2 regions of the Pseudogemmobacter sp. TB195 genome follow, and region 2 is predicted to be linked to the other one. Evidence: riboswitches for the same ligand, from Rfam matches in the RefSeq annotation. Region 2 holds a riboswitch; the other holds the start of a gene.
The links. A riboswitch is a leader RNA that binds a small molecule or an ion and turns the genes downstream of it on or off. The one in region 2 is predicted to bind thiamine pyrophosphate.
Positions count from the first base shown of each region.

Region 1: linked by a shared signal. The riboswitch ahead of thiD (bifunctional hydroxymethylpyrimidine kinase/phosphomethylpyrimidine kinase) and the one ahead of thiD (bifunctional hydroxymethylpyrimidine kinase/phosphomethylpyrimidine kinase) in region 2 are both predicted to bind thiamine pyrophosphate.

Region 1 is NZ_JBZEGG010000014.1:132,648-140,251, forward strand. It holds gene AC4FS3_RS15615 (ABC transporter substrate-binding protein) at 1-38, opposite strand, end outside; gene AC4FS3_RS15620 (HesA/MoeB/ThiF family protein) at 35-1,012, opposite strand; gene AC4FS3_RS15625 (thiamine phosphate synthase) at 1,009-1,605, opposite strand; gene AC4FS3_RS15630 (thiazole synthase) at 1,602-2,366, opposite strand; gene thiS (sulfur carrier protein ThiS) at 2,368-2,562, opposite strand; gene AC4FS3_RS15640 (FAD-dependent oxidoreductase) at 2,559-3,536, opposite strand; gene thiD (bifunctional hydroxymethylpyrimidine kinase/phosphomethylpyrimidine kinase) at 3,533-4,333, opposite strand; TPP riboswitch at 4,407-4,513, opposite strand; cobalamin riboswitch at 4,654-4,868, shown strand; gene AC4FS3_RS15650 (aromatic ring-hydroxylating oxygenase subunit alpha) at 4,996-6,246, shown strand; gene AC4FS3_RS15655 (FAD-binding oxidoreductase) at 6,249-7,340, shown strand; gene AC4FS3_RS15660 (PaaI family thioesterase) at 7,446-7,604, shown strand, end outside.
Region 2 is NZ_JBZEGG010000035.1:2,380-9,983, reverse strand. It holds gene AC4FS3_RS25640 (TenA family protein) at 1-386, opposite strand, end outside; gene AC4FS3_RS25635 (ABC transporter substrate-binding protein) at 383-1,333, opposite strand; gene AC4FS3_RS25630 (HesA/MoeB/ThiF family protein) at 1,345-2,316, opposite strand; gene AC4FS3_RS25625 (thiamine phosphate synthase) at 2,313-2,909, opposite strand; gene AC4FS3_RS25620 (thiazole synthase) at 2,906-3,670, opposite strand; gene thiS (sulfur carrier protein ThiS) at 3,674-3,868, opposite strand; gene AC4FS3_RS25610 (FAD-dependent oxidoreductase) at 3,868-4,839, opposite strand; gene thiD (bifunctional hydroxymethylpyrimidine kinase/phosphomethylpyrimidine kinase) at 4,836-5,648, opposite strand; TPP riboswitch at 5,717-5,821, opposite strand; gene AC4FS3_RS25600 (sulfite exporter TauE/SafE family protein) at 5,896-6,621, opposite strand; gene AC4FS3_RS25595 (spermidine synthase) at 6,665-7,426, opposite strand.

The DNA.
Region 1 (7,604 bases), on a different contig from region 2:
GCGACAGCGGCCAGCAGGGCCAGGGCGAAACGGGTCATATCTCGGTCTCCGTCAGGGGCGGATCGGCGATCAGCGCGATCTCATTTGGAAAAATCGGGTGGAGCTGCGCCGCCGCGCGCCAGGCCCGGAGGCCGGAGCGGCAGGCGAGTACGATGCGCTCATGTGGCGCGGGCGTGGCCCCCGTGATCTGGTCAGGCGCGAAGCGATGGGCATCCGGGGTGACGCCAAGTGGCGCCTCGGCGCGGTCGCGCAGCTCGATCACGTAATCGCCGGGGCGGATCGCAGACCTGGCGATGAAAGGGAAAGCCGTCTCCGGCTCGGGTGCTGTGTCAAAGCGAAAGCTGCTGAACCGCCAGCCCGCCATGTCAAAGCGGATCAGCTGGCCAAGCGGCGATGGCGTGATCCCCGCCAGATGCGCCAGCGCCATCTGCGCCATGAGCGTGCCGAGCATCCCCACCACCGGACCAAGCACGCCGGCACTGGCGCAGGTCGCAAGGGTTTCCGGCAGGTCGGGGAACACCGCCCTGAGCGAAGGCGCACCGCCGCAAAACCCTCCGACATAGCCCGAAAGCCCCAGCGCCGAGGCCGATACCAGCGGCTTCCCGGCGCGGTGGCACAGGTCGGAGAGCAGATAGCTCGCGGCGAAACTGTCAGCGCAATCGAGGATCAGATTGGCCTCTGCCACCAGGTCGGGCGCATTTTCAGGATCGCAATGCGCGACCAGCGCCGTCACCTGACAGTCAGGGTTCAGCAGCCGCAGTGCATTTGCGACAAGTGCGGCCTTCGGCGCGCCGATCCCGCCTGCATAAAGCGGCTGGCGGTGCAGGTTGCTTTCCTCGGCGCGGTCCGGGTCGATCACGGTGATACGCCCGATTCCGGCGCCGGCCAGATATTGCAGCGCCGGCACGCCCAGCCCCCCGGCCCCCACGACCAGCAGATGCGCCTGGGCGAAAGCCGCCTGCCCCCCGGCCCCGATCCCGGGCAGCAGGGTCTGGCGCGCATAGCGGCTCATGCCGTCACCTCAAGCCAGTGCCGCACCTGTGCCTCAGGGTCGGGGTTCAGCGTGATATCGGTCACCACCGAAACCAGATCCGCCCCGGCGGCAAAGGCCTCTGCCGCGCGCGCAGGCGTCATCCCGCCGATCGCCACCAGCGGCATATCCCCGATCCGCGCTTTCCAGACGGCGAGCTTTTCCACCCCCTGCTGATGCCATTTCATCTGTTTCAGGATCGTCGGCCAGACCGGACCCAGCGCGATGTAATCCGGGCCCAGCGCCAGCGCGCGCGCCAGTTCTTCTTCATCATGGGTCGAGATACCGAGCCGCAGCCCGCCGCGCCGGATCGCTTCAAGATCGGCGGCATCAAGATCCTCCTGTCCGAGATGGATCCAGTCACAGCCTTCCTCGATTGCGAGCTGCCAGTGATCATTGACCACAAGGATCGCCTGATGCGCGCGGCACAAAGCCTGCGCTGCGCGGATCTCAAGGCGCGTCTCGTCAGCGCTGCGATCCTTGACGCGCAGCTGCACCAGCCGGACCCCAAGCGGCAGCATCCGCGCCACCCAGGCAGCAGAGTCGAAAATCGGATAAAAACGCGGCAGGGTCATGCGAGAAACGCCCTCCCCACCACCGGCGTCGAGGGCGCGGCCATATCGCGCGGCTCCATCGGCTGCGCGAGATAGGCCGCCCTGCCCGCCCGGATAGCGCCGGCCATGGCCCCGGCCATCCGCGCCGGATCACCGGCCTTCGCCACCGCCGTATTCAGAAGCACCGCATCAAAGCCCAGCTCCATCGCCCGCGCCGCATGGGAAGGCAGCCCGATCCCGGCATCGACCACCAGAACCTGATCGGGAAACTCTGCCCGCAGCACGCGCAGCCCATATTCGTTCATCAGCCCCCGCCCCGAGCCAATCGGCGCGCCCCAGGGCATCAGCACCTCACAACCGGCCTCGACCAGGCGCGCACAGACGCCAGGATCCTCGGTCGTATAGGGAAAGACCTTGAACCCGTCGGCAATCAGGATGCGGGCGGCTTCAACAAGGCCGAAGACATCAGGCTGCAGTGTATCGGTATGGCCGATCACTTCGAGCTTGATCCAGTCTGTCGCGAACAGCTCGCGCGCCATATGGGCCGTGGTCACGGCCTCTTTCACCGTATGGCAGCCGGCGGTATTGGGCAGAATCTTCGCGCCAAGATCTGCCACAAGCGCGCGGAAGTCACTGCCACCTCCCTGCTCGCGGCGCAATGAGACCGTAGCGATCCCGGCCTCAGAGCTGCGAAACGCCGCTTCCAGGATCTTCGGCGAGGGATATTGCGCCGTGCCCAGCATCAGCGAGCTTTCAACAGCAGTCCCGTAGAATACCGGCATCTCAGCCCCCCTGCATGGCGGCGAGAACCTCGACCCGGTCGCCCTCTTGTATTTCTGTTTCCAGCCGCGCGGCTTTGGCGATGAAGACCTCATTCACCGCAGTCGCCACGGCCGGGCCAAAGCCCTGTTCCTCAAGCAAAGCGGCCAGGGTTCTCGCCCCGGTCTGCCTTGCCTCTCCATTCACGAAAACTCTCATATCCTCACCTCATCCATGAACTCGGGCTGCGCGCCGGTCTCGATATGTTCCGCCACCATCCGCGCGCAGGCGGGGGAGAGCAGGAAGCCGTGGCGGTAGAGACCATTGGCAAAGATCACATCCCCCCGGCGCCGGATCCTGGGCAGGTTGTCGGGGAAAGCGGGGCGCGCGTCAGAACCGGTCGCGATCAGCTCGGCCTCGCCAAAACCGGGATGGATCGTCCAGGCCGCCGCCATCAGCTCCATCATCGACCGCAGCGTGACCGGCCCGCGCCATCCGCTTTCGATCATCGTGGCGCCAAGCATGAAATGCCCGTCGCCGCGCGGCACGATGTAAAGCGGGATACGCGGATGCAGCAGGCGGACCGGGCGCGACAGGCTCACGCCCTCGCAGCGGATCAGCAGCATCTCACCACGCACGCCGCGCAGATCGCCAAGACTGTCCCGAGCCGCCAGCCCCCGGCAATCGATGGTAACCGGCGCCCCTGACGGCTCGGACGTCACCACGATCCCCCGGGCCGCGAGACGGCGGGCCAGTTCGCCAAGCGCCGCGCGCGGGGCGAGATGCGCTTCGGTTCTGAAGAAGAGCCCCTCACGGAAACGGCCTGCCAGATCGGACTCAAGCTGCGCGATCCCGTCCCCGCCAATGGCCTGGTGCCCTTTGGTCAGCCGCGCAAAACGCGCCAGATCGCCCCGGTCACGCGGATCGGCCAGAACCAGCGTCCCGGCCCCGGTAACCAGCCCGGTATGGGATTGCCACCAGGCGGCCGCGCCGGCCCCAAGCCGTTCAACCGGTTCCTCTGCCGATTCCGCCTCGCAATATGGCGCCAGCATACCACCAGCCCACCAGGAACAGGCCTGCGGCCCTGGGCCGCCGGCCGGGTCAGAAATCGTGACCTCATGACCGCGCGCCGTAAGTTCGCTGGCCATCACAAGGCCCATGACACCGGCCCCGAGAATATGGACGCGGCTCATGATTGCGGCCAGAGCGCGTGGAAATGATGCACCGGCCCATGGCCGGAACCGATTTGCAGCGCATCCGCCGCCCGGATCGCCCCCTGGAGCCAGCGATGCGCCCGCGCCACCGCATCGGGGACAGCCATCCCCTGCGCCAGCCCGGCCGCAATCGCTGCGGCATAGCTGCATCCTGTGCCATGCGTATTTTTGGTCTGCTGGCGTTCTGCCGTGAACACATGGGATACAGGGCCGATCAGCAGATCGCGACACGCTGCCCCCCCGGCATGACCGCCTTTCATCAACACCCAGGCCGGCCCGAGCGACAGGAGCGCGCGCCCCTGCGCTTCCTGCGCCTCATGGCTGCTGGCCGGGGCCTCGCCCAGTAGATCTGCCGCTTCGGGCAGGTTCGGGGTCAAAACCGTCGCGAGCGGCAAAAGCGCCTCGCGCAGTGCTGCGACAGCCTCGGCCGCGAGCAACCGGTCACCGGATTTTGCCACCATCACCGGATCAACCACCAGGGCCAGATCACGCCCTTTCAGCGCCGCCGCCACGGTCGCGACCAGTTCCGGATCGCCCAGCATCCCGATCTTCACCGCACCCACGGCAAGATCATCGAACACCGCCTCCAGCTGCGCCCGGACCAGCCGCGCTGGCAGGGCCATCACCGCGGTCACCGCCCTTGTGTTCTGGGCCGTGATCGCGGTGATCACGCTGGCGCCATAGACGCGCATTGCCGCGAAACTTTTAAGATCGGCCTGAATCCCCGCGCCGCCGCCGGAATCAGACCCCGCTATGGTCAAAGCTATCGCCGTCATCATGCCCCCAATGACCGGCGAAAAGATTTGGGGAGACTGGTGCCCGGGCAGGCCGCAACGGGCCGCCAGAGACACAATCAGACCACCCGTTCCCTCCGCCGGTATGAACCGGATCAGGTTCGATGGGTTAGCCTTGCGGCCTCTCAGCCCCGGTTTCCCGGGACACCCCAACGAGTAAGTTGCCCAATCGTTAAGCGCCGCGTTTTCGTTTGGCAACCGGCAAAATCCCGCTTTCTGCGCGAATGAGGCTGCTTACAGGGCCGCTGTCTGTTCCGCTTTGCGACATGTCGCAAACAGACAATCCCGGCCGCCGCACTGTGATCAATTCAGCCTCGCAAGGTGCCGCTGGCGACAGCGGAGAATTGGGAAGCCGGTGCGGCCCTGCAAGGGGTCAAAGCCGGCGCTGCCCCCGCAACGGTAGAGGCTGAGAGGCGCGATAAGGACCACTGGGCGGAGGAGCCCGGGAAGGTATCGCGACCAGGGTTGAAAAGACCGCTCGCCAAGCCCGGAAACCAGCCTTGCACGAGATGTCGAGCCGCGGTGGGCGGCGAAGCGGCAACCGGCTCGCGGGTCCATCCCCGCGCGGGCCCTTCGCCGCCTGTTGTCCACCGCACGTCAAACCTGCCTGTGCGACCCGCCCGGGCTAACGCGAAGGACAGCAAATGCTGAGCCAGTCCGAAACCCTTTCCCGCCTGCTGGCACGCCGGAGCGGCTATGCCTTAGAGCGCGATTTATATTGTGATCCCGGGGTGTTGGAGGCCGATCTTCAACATCTTTGGTATCGTGAATGGCTCTTTGCCATTCCGGGCTGCGAGCTGGAGAAACCCGGCGCCTTTGCCACGCTGCAGATCGGCGCCTATCCGGTGGTGATCATCAAGGGCAAAGACAATCGCATCCGCGCGTTCCACAATGTCTGCCGCCATCGCGGTCAGCGGCTTTGCGCGAAGACCAATGGCGCGACCACGAACCTTGTCTGCCCCTATCACCAATGGACCTATGACCTCGAGGGCAAGCTCATTTTCGCCCGCGATATGGGCGAGGATTTCGACCCTTCGAAATTCGGGCTGAAGAAGGTGCACTGTGTCGATCTTGGCGGCATGGTCTTTATCTGCCTTGCCGAAGTGCCCCCTCCCATTTCCGACCTCGCGCCGAAGCTGATGTCGTATCTGGCCCCCTCGGGCCTTGCCGATGCAAAGGTCGCTTTCAGCTCGACCATCGTCGAAAACGGCAACTGGAAACTGGTGATCGAGAACAACCGCGAATGTTATCATTGCGGCGGCGCGCACCCGTCTTTGTGCCGGACCTATTCCGACAACCCGCGCATGACGGCGATGGAGGGGCCTGATTCGGCCTCGCCCGACATTATCGAACACTGGAAGCGCTGCGAGGCGGCCGGCCTGCCCTCGCGCTTCACCAACCATCCGCAGATGCAATGGCGGCTCGCCCGCATCCCCCTGCTGAACGGCGCCGAAAGCTATACGATGTCGACTAAGGCGGCGGTGGCGAAACGCATGGGCACCATGCCCTTCAACGATGCCGGCAGCCTTCTGTTCTTTCACTACCCGAACAGCTGGAACCATTTCCTCGGTGATCACGCCATCGTCTTCCGCATCCTGCCGATCAGCCCGACCGAGACGCAAGTGACCACGAACTGGCTGGTCCATAAGGATGCGGTCGAGGGCGTCGACTATGATCTCGAAACCCTCACCCGCGTCTGGCTCAACACCAATGACGAAGACCGCCAGGTGGTCGAGGAAAACCAGAAGGGCATTCTCTCTCCCGCCTATGAGCCCGGGCCCTATTCCCCGATCCAGGAAGAAGGGGTGATGCAATTCATCGACTGGTATGCCGGCATCATGACGGAACGCCTTGGCCCCGTTTCCGGCACCGGCCCGGCACTGGCGGCGGAATAAAAATGGGAAAGCAACAACTTAACTGGTCTGTGAAGCCCTGGGATGATGCAGAGCATCTTGAATGCGCCATGGTCGTGCCCGAGACGCCGGATACCGCCACCTTCACCTTCCGCGCGCCCTCGGGCGCCTGGTTTGACTATCAGCCGGGCCAGTTCGTGACGCTCGACCTGCCGGTTGATCCGAAAAAAGGCGCCAGGGGCAATGTCCAGCGCACCTATACGATCTCGTCTTCGCCGTCGCGTCCGCTGTCGATCTCGGTCACGGTGAAAGCCCAGGCGACGTCTGTCGGCACGCGCTGGATGCTTGATCACCTGAAGCCGGGGATGAAGATCAAGGCTTATGGCCCGGCGGGGATCTTCAGCTCGCACCGGCATCCGGCAAAGAAGCATCTCTTTATCTCGGCCGGATCGGGCATCACGCCGATGATGTCGATGACGACCTGGGCCTGGGATTCGGGCGAGATGCCCGATATCGTCTTCGTCCATGCGGCAAAGCGGCCATCCGAAATCCTGTTGCGCAAGCGGCTCGAAGGGTTTGCAGACCGTGTGCCGGGGCTGAAGCTGCGCTTTACCGTCGAGGAAAGCGACCCGTTCCAGACCTGGACCGGCTATCAGGGGCGGCTGAGCCAGATCATGCTTGGGCTGATGGCGCCGGATTATCTGGAGCGCGAGGTGTTTTGCTGCGGGCCGGAGCCGTTCATGCAGGCGGTGCGCGACATGCTGGTCTCGCTCGGCTTCGATATGGAACATTACCATCAGGAAAGCTTCGGCGCGCCGGTGTCGACGGAAGCCGACGCCCCGGTGATCGACGATGTGATCCCCGATTCCGAGGCCGGTGCGCAGATCACCTTCGCCGCCTCAAACGTGACCGCGCCCTGTTCCGAGACCGATACCGTGCTCGCGGTGGCGAAACGCGCCGGGCTGAACATCCCCTCGGGCTGTACCTTCGGCCTTTGCGGCACCTGCAAGGTGAAAAAGACCGCAGGCGATGTGCATATGGTCCATAATGGCGGCATTTCGGATGACGAGATTGCCGAGGGCTGGATCCTTGCCTGTTGCTCGAACCCGATGGGCAAGATCTCGGTCGAGGTCTGAGAGCCGCGCGGCCTCACAGAAAATAACGCATCGGCAGCCTTGCCGGTGCGTCTGAGACGGGTACTCTCCCCGCCGGTCACCACGCGCAGATATGGGAGAACACCGATGGCGAAACCGATCCTGATGGACAGAGCCGCGCTGAACGACTTTGTCACCCGCGATTTCGGCCAGGTGGCAGCGGATTTCACCGTCGATGCCGTAACCGATCAGGGCATCCGGTTGCGGCTGCAAGTGGCCGAGCGCCATCTGCGCCCGGGTGGCACC
Region 2 (7,604 bases):
CCTGAATAGCCCGCCTCCAGCACATAGCGGGTATAGGCGAGGTTTTCGGGGGCTTCCTCCGTCGCCTCCAGATCGGCGCGGGTGATGCCCGCCGCCTCGCAGGTGCGGATGTGCAGATCCATCTCGAAGTGCAAAAGTGCGTGGACCGTGGCGCTGGCGGCCTTCATTTCCTCCAGATTGCCCGCCTTGACCACCGCCAGCGACCAGGCGCGGGAGAAGTGGATCAGGAAGACGTAATCCTGCCGCAGGTAGTTCAGGAAGGCCTCGCGCGGCAGGCTGCCGTCCTTCATCTCCTCAACGAAGGCATGGTGGCTGTAGGCACGCCAATGCTCGCCGCTCGCCGCCCGCCAGGCGTTGAAACTGGTTCCGTAATCGGGGGCGCTCATTCCGCTGCCCCCGGATCGAGCGCCAGCGCCGAGACCGGCAGGATGCTGTCCACCAGCCCCGCTACATGCAGGAAGGTCTCGAACCGCGCATAACGGCCATGATCCAGCGCCGCCGGGCTATGGGCAAAGCGCGGCAGCGTGTCGGCCCAGGCGCGGGTGTTCAACTCGTCCGAGAGGTCGGGCGCGGTGGCGGAAAACACCGCAAAGGCCTCATCGGGGTGGTTGAGCATATATTCCGTGCCGCGCTCGATGGCGCTGAGGAAGCGGGTGATGCGGTCGCGGTCGAAGCTGTCCGAGTTGGCGACGAAGATCAACTCGTCATAGCCTGGCAATCCGGCCTCCTCAGGGAAGAAGCACCGCCCGTTTGCGCCCGCCAGCCGCATCTGCGTCAGCTCGAAATTGCGGAATGCGCCGATGACGGCATCGACCTGGCCCGTCATCACGGCGGGGGTCAGCGACCAGTTGACGTTGATCATCTCGACATCTGCCAGCGTCAGATCCACCGAGGCCAGCATGGCGGCCATCACCGCTTCTTCGACGCCCGAGACCGAATAGCCCACCTTGCGGCCCTTGAGGTCGGCAAGGTTTTGCACCGGGCCGTCGGCATCGACCATCAGGCAGTTCAGCGGCGTTGCGACCAATGTGCCGACGCGGACCAGCGGCAGGCCCGCATGCACCTGCAGATGCAGCTGCGGCTGATAGCTGACCGCCAGATCGGCGCGGCCTGCGGCGACCAGTTTCGGCGGCTCGCTGGGATCGGCGGGGGCGATGATCTCGACCGTCAGTCCCTGATCGGCAAAGAAGCCCTTTTCCTGCGCGAGGATGACCGGCGCGTGATCGGGGTTCACATACCAGTCGAGGATCAGCGTCATGCGGTCCTGCGCAAGGGCGGGCACAGCCGTCAGCAGGGTCGCGGCAAGGGTTGCCGCAAGGCGGGTGGGGGTCATGTCAGGTCTCCTCAGGAACTGGATGTATCGGCCAGAAGGGCGATCTCGCCGGGCCAATGCGGGCGGAGCCGGTCGGCGGCGCGCCATGCGCGCAGGCCCGAGCGGCAGGTGAAGACGGCGCGCTGACAGGCTGCTGGCATCGGCCCCCGGGGGCCAAAAGCCTCGGGGGGCAGGCGCAGGGCATCGGGGACGACCGGAATCGGAGCTTCGGCCTCGGGCCGCAGCTCGATGACATAATCGCTGCTGCGCAGGTGGGATTTGGCGATGAACGGATGGGCGGTTGCAGGCTCAGGTGCCGTATCGAAGCGGAAGGCGGAACTCCTGAACCCCGCCATCTCGTAGCGCCAGAGCTGCCCGAGCGGCGAGGGGGCTGCGCCGAGGATCACCGCCAGCACCATTTGCGCCTGCATCAGCCCGAACATGCCGACCACCGGGCCGAGGACGCCAGCCGTGGCGCAGGTCGCAAGCGTGTCGGGCAGGTCGGGGAAGACCGCGCGCAGCGATGGTGCGGTGCCGCAAAACCCGCCGACATAGCCGGAGGTCCCGAGAACCGAGGCCGAAATCAAGGGCTTACCGAGTATCAGGCACAGATCCGACAGCGTGTAGCTGGCGGCGAAACTGTCGGCGCAATCGAGCACCAGATCCGCGTCTGCTATCAATGCAGGCGCATTGGCGGGGGTCAGCCAGTCGATCACCGGGGTGACGGAGACATCGGGGTTCAGGGCATGGGCAAAGGCGGCCGCCGCCTGCGCTTTCGGCTGGCCGATATGGGCGGCGTAGATCGGCTGGCGGTGGAGGTTGCTTTTCTCCACCCGGTCGGGATCAATCAGCGTGATCCGCCCCACGCCCGCGCCCGCCAGATATTGCACGACCGGCACGCCAAGCCCGCCCGCGCCGACCACCAGAAGATGCGCGGCGCGGATGCGGGCCTGCCCCTCGCGCCCGATTTCGGGCAGAATCTCCTGCCTCGCGTAACGGCTCATCGCGTGGCGTCCAGCCAGTCGTGCAAGCGCCCTTCGGGGTCCGGGTTCAGCGTGATGTCGGTGACGGCCGAGACCACATCTGCGCCTGCCGCAAAGGCCTCGGGCGCGCGGGCGATGCTTAGGCCGCCAATGGCGATCAGGGGGGTCGTGCCGATCTTCGCCTTCCATTCGGTCAGCTTTTCCGTGCCCTGCCGGTGCCATTTCATCTGCTTGAGGATCGTCGGCCAGATCGGCCCGAGCGCGATGTAATCGGGCTTGGCCGCCAATGCGCGGGCGAGCTCCTCCTCGTCATGGGTGGAGATCCCGAGCTTCAGCCCCGCCGCGCGGATCGCGCCCAGATCGGCGGTGTCGAGGTCTTCCTGTCCCAGATGCAGCCAGTCGCAGCCTTCCTCGATGGCGATCTGCCAGTAATCGTTGATCACGAGGATCGCCCCCGCTGCGCGACACAGATCGCGGGCGCGGCGGATCTCGGCGCGGGTCTCGGCCTCCGGTCGGTCCTTGATGCGCAGCTGCACGAGTTGCATGCCAAGGGGCAGCATGCGCGCGATCCAATCGGCGCTGTCGAAGATCGGGTAGAAACGCGGCAGGGTCATGCGAGGAAAGCCTTTCCGATCACGGGGGTGGAGGGGGTGGCCATGTCGCGCGGCTCCATCGGATCGGCGCGGTGGGCGGCGCGTCCGGCCTCGACCGCCAGCGCCATGGCGCGGGCCATCGCGGCGGGGTCACCCGCCTTGGCCACGGCGGTGTTCAGAAGGACGGCGTCATAGCCCATTTCCATCGCGCGGGCGGCATGGCTCGGCAGGCCGATCCCGGCATCGACGACGAGGGTGGTGTCGGGGAATTCGGCCCGCAGCGCCCGCAGCCCATAAGCGTTGTTGATCCCGAGGCCGGAGCCGATCGGTGCGCCCCATGGCATCAGTACCGCGCAGCCCGCATGGAACAGGCGGTCGCAGACGATCAGATCCTCGGTGCAATAGGGGAAGACCTTGAACCCGTCTTCCGCGAGGATCCGCGCGGCCTCGACCAGCGCGAAGACATCGGGTTGCAGGCTGTCGGTATGGCCGATCACCTCCAGCTTGATCCAGTCGGTGCCGAAGAATTCCCGCGCCATATGGGCGGTGGTCACGGCCTCCTTGACCGTGTGGCAGCCGGCGGTATTGGGCAGGATGCGGGTGCCAAGCCCGCGGATCAGCTCCCAGAATGCATGGCCGCCGCCCTGTTCGCGGCGCAAGCTGACCGTGGCGATCCCGGCTTTCGAGGCGCGGAACGCCTCGGCGAGGGTTGCGGGCGAGGGATACTGCGCGGTCCCGAGCATCAGCGCGCTCTCGACCTCTGTCCCGTAGAAGACCGGCATGGTTCAGCCCCCCTGCATGACGGAAAGCGCCTCGATCCGGTCGCCGTGCCGGATCGGGGTGGCAGCACGCAGGCTGGCGGGCACGAAACTGCCGTTGATGGCGGTGGCCACCTTGGCGGTCAGGCCCTGTTCGGCCAGCAGATCGGCAAGGGTGGTGGCAGCAGTCTGCCGCGCCTCGCCATTGAGGGTGATGTCCATCAGGAAACCTCGTCCATGAATTCGGGGGTGATGCCGGTTTCGATATGCTCCGCCGCCATGCGGGCGACAGCGGGAGAGAGCAGGAAGCCGTGGCGGTAAAGCCCGTTGGCATAAAGGGTGCCGCCACGTCTGCGCAGGCGGGGCAGGTTGTCGGGGAAGGCCGGGCGGGCATCGGCCCCGAGTTCCAGCACCTCGGCCTCGCCGAACCCCGGATGCAGCGCCCATGCGGCGGAGAGGAGTTCAAGAAGCGAGCGGGCGGTGACCACGCCGCGCCGGTCGCTCTCGATCATCGTGGCGCCCAGCATGAAGATGCCATCGCCGCGCGGCACGATGTAAAGGGGCATGCGCGGATGCAGCATTCGCACCGGGCGCGAGAGACTGACGCCGGGGCAGCGCAGCACCAGCATCTCGCCCCGCACGCCGCGCAGGTCCGGCAGTGCGTCCCGGGCGGCGAGGCCTCGGGCGTCGATGGTCAGGGCGGGGGCGGGTGCTTCGGAATGGAACGCGACACCGGCGGCGTCGAGGCGGTTTTTCAGCGCCTGCAAGGCCTTGCGGGGGGAAAGATGTGCCTCGGTCTCGAAGAACAGGCCCGTGTTGAAGCGCCCGGCAAGATCGGGTTCCAGCGCCGCGATTCCGTCAGCGTCGAGGCTGCGGTGGTTCCGGCTGCGGCGGGCGAAGCGGGCCAGCTCGCCCCTGTCGCGCTCGGGCGTCAGCACCAGCGTGCCCTTGCGCTCCACCGCGCCGGTGTGGCGGTCCCACCAGTCGATTGCGGCCAACCCAAGGCGCTCCACCGGCTCTTCGGCATCCACGACTTCGCAATGCGGTGCGAGCATTCCGCCCGCCCACCATGAGCAGCCATGCGGCCCGGGCGGGCCTGCGGGGTCAATGATTTCAACGCGATGGCCGCGTGAGGTCAGTTCGGTGGCGATGACAAGGCCCATGACGCCCGCGCCGAGGATGCGGATGTTCATGCCCGTCTTTCCCCATCTGGCCACCAGGCATGGAAATGATGCACCGGCCCGTGCCCCGAGCCGACCGAAAGCCTGTCCGCCGCCGCGATGGCCGCTTGCAGATAGCTATGCGCGCGGGTCACGGCTTCGGGCACGCTCAGACCCTGCGCCAGCCCGGCGGCAATCGCAGCCGAGAGCGTGCAGCCGGTGCCATGGGTGTTGCGGGTGGCAAGGCGCGGCGCACTGATTTCCAGCGGGGCAGGGCCGATCAGCAGATCGGTGCAGACCGGGCCTTCGGCATGGCCACCCTTCATCATGACCCATTCCGGGTCCATGGCGCGCAGGGCGCCACCCTGTGCCTGCCGGGTGGCGTGGTCGCGTGCCGGGGGCATCGCGAGCAGATCGGCGGCCTCGGGCAGGTTCGGGGTCAGGACAGTGGCCAGCGGCAACAGGCGTTCGCGCAGGGCCGCAATCGCCTCGGCGGCAAGCAGCCGGTCGCCGGATTTCGCCACCATCACCGGGTCGAGCACCACCGGCACCGCGCAGTCCTTCAGCGCCGTCGCCACGGTTGCGATCGCCTCGGGGTCGCCGAGCATGCCGATTTTGACCGCGCCCACGGCGAGATCGTCGAAGACGGCCTCGATCTGTGCGCGAACGATGGCGGGGGGCAGGCTTTGAATGGCGGTGACAGCGCAGGTGTTTTGCGCCGTGATCGCGGTCAGCACGCTCGCGCCGTAAACCCCGAGCGCCGAAAAGGTCTTCAGATCTGCCTGAATCCCCGCCCCGCCGCCGCTGTCGGAGCCTGCAATGGTCAATGCGATGGTTGTCACGTCGCCCCCAAAAGTGACCGACGGACTGGTTCTGGGGGCTTGGCGCACGGACGGAATCCCGCCGTGAGATGCTAGAGCTACCCGTTCCCTCCGCCGGTATGAACCGGATCAGGTTCGATGGGTTGGCTATCGCCTCTCAGCCCCGGTTGCCCGGGACACCCCAACGAGTAAGTGGCGCAAACGTTAGAGAAGTTTCGCTCCCAGGGCAAGATCGGGAGAGCTGGACGGGCCGAGATAGGAGACCGGATCACATCAGCAGCTTGATCCCTGATGAGAACAGCAGGACCGAGAGGATGCCACGCAGCCAGCGGTCCGACAGATAGCGACTGCCGATCCAGGCACCGGCTGTCCCACCGATTGTGACCGCGCAAAGCCAGCCGGGCAGGGTGGACGGCATCTGGTCCCAGGCGGCATAGGCGCCGATCAGCGCTGCGGCCGAGTTCAGAAGGTTGTACACGGCCGTGGTCGCCGCCGTCTGGCGTGGGGTGGCCCAGTTCATGCCCAGGATGACGGGGGCCAGGAACACGCCTCCACCCGTTCCCGTTGTTCCTGACACAAAACCAATGACCGCCCCGGTCACGAGCGCTGCCATGAATGGCGGCATGACCGGGGTATCCGGGCGGGAGGGGCTGGCGAGAAATGCTGATCGTGCCATTTGAAGCGCGGACAGGATCAGAACGGCCCCGACCAATGGGAAATAGAGCGTTCCTGGCAGATGGATGGCACCACCCAGCATCGAGAAGGGGAACCCGAGGATGGCAAAGGGCCAGACATTGCGCCACGACAACCGGCCATTTCGAAGATAAAGGGCTGTGCCGATTGCCGCGACGAGGAGGTTCAGCGAAAGCGCCGTCGTCTTCATGGCGAGCGGTTCAAAGCCCGCCACGCCCATGATCGCGATATACCCGGACGCGCCCGCTTGCCCGACCGCCGCATAGACCAGAGCGACCGCCAGAAATGCCGCCGCGAGCAAGAGTGGTTCGCTGTCCAGGGATATGCTCCGAGCTGATCTTATGTCAGCTTATGTCCGGTCCTGCCGGCTGGGCCAAGACCAGTGCGGGCGGAATATGGCCCGCGACCGCCAACCCTGGTGATACTCGCTCACCTTGGAACTGCCGCGCTAGGTAGATATGGTGGAAGGCATCCACCCGCCCGCCGGGCAATTGCACGTCCTCGCGCTGCCAGTTCCAGCCAAGTTCGTTGAGCCTGTCCTCAAATGGATCGGAGATCTCAGCAGACCAGAAGGCCGCAATCCCGCTTGGTCGCAGGGCATCCCGCACCGCGTTCAGGCCGGTTTGTCCGTAGAGGCGCTGGTTGTCATCGCGGACCAGAAAATCCGGCCCGTTGTCAGTATCCATCAGGATCACATCGAAGCCTGGGCCGCTTTCGGCAAGCAGATCCATCACATCCATGACCCGCAGTTGCACTCGCGGATCGCGCAGTGGATGGTCGGCCAGCGGGGCCAGAACCCCGCGATTCCATTCTGCAATCGCCGGGATCAATTCGCAGACTGTGACCTGCGCATCGGGGGGCGAGAGATCGAGCGCGGCCCGCAGGGTGAAGCCCATGCCGAGTCCGCCAATCAACAGGCGAGGTTGGGGCGCGCCGCCAAGCTGTCGCAGGCTGCGCTCGGCCAGCACCGCTTCGGAGCGCCACATGATGTTCGACATCAACTCGATGCCGTTGAAGCGGATCTCATAGATATCGCCGCGTTTGCGCAACAGGATATCGTCGCCCGCCTCGGTCGAGGCGCGGGCCAGTTCAGTCCAGAGTGTCATGACAAATCCCTCGGCCCCGTCAGGGTGCCGGTCTGATGTGTTGCAAGGGAATGGTCTGGGGTTGCCCGGCGGTCAGCGCATGCTCAGCGCACAGGCAACCCAGGCACATGGCGTGCCCTGGTCCCGATCAGCAGCGGGAAAAGCGCTGCGCTGGATTTGCTGCCAATATGATCACTCA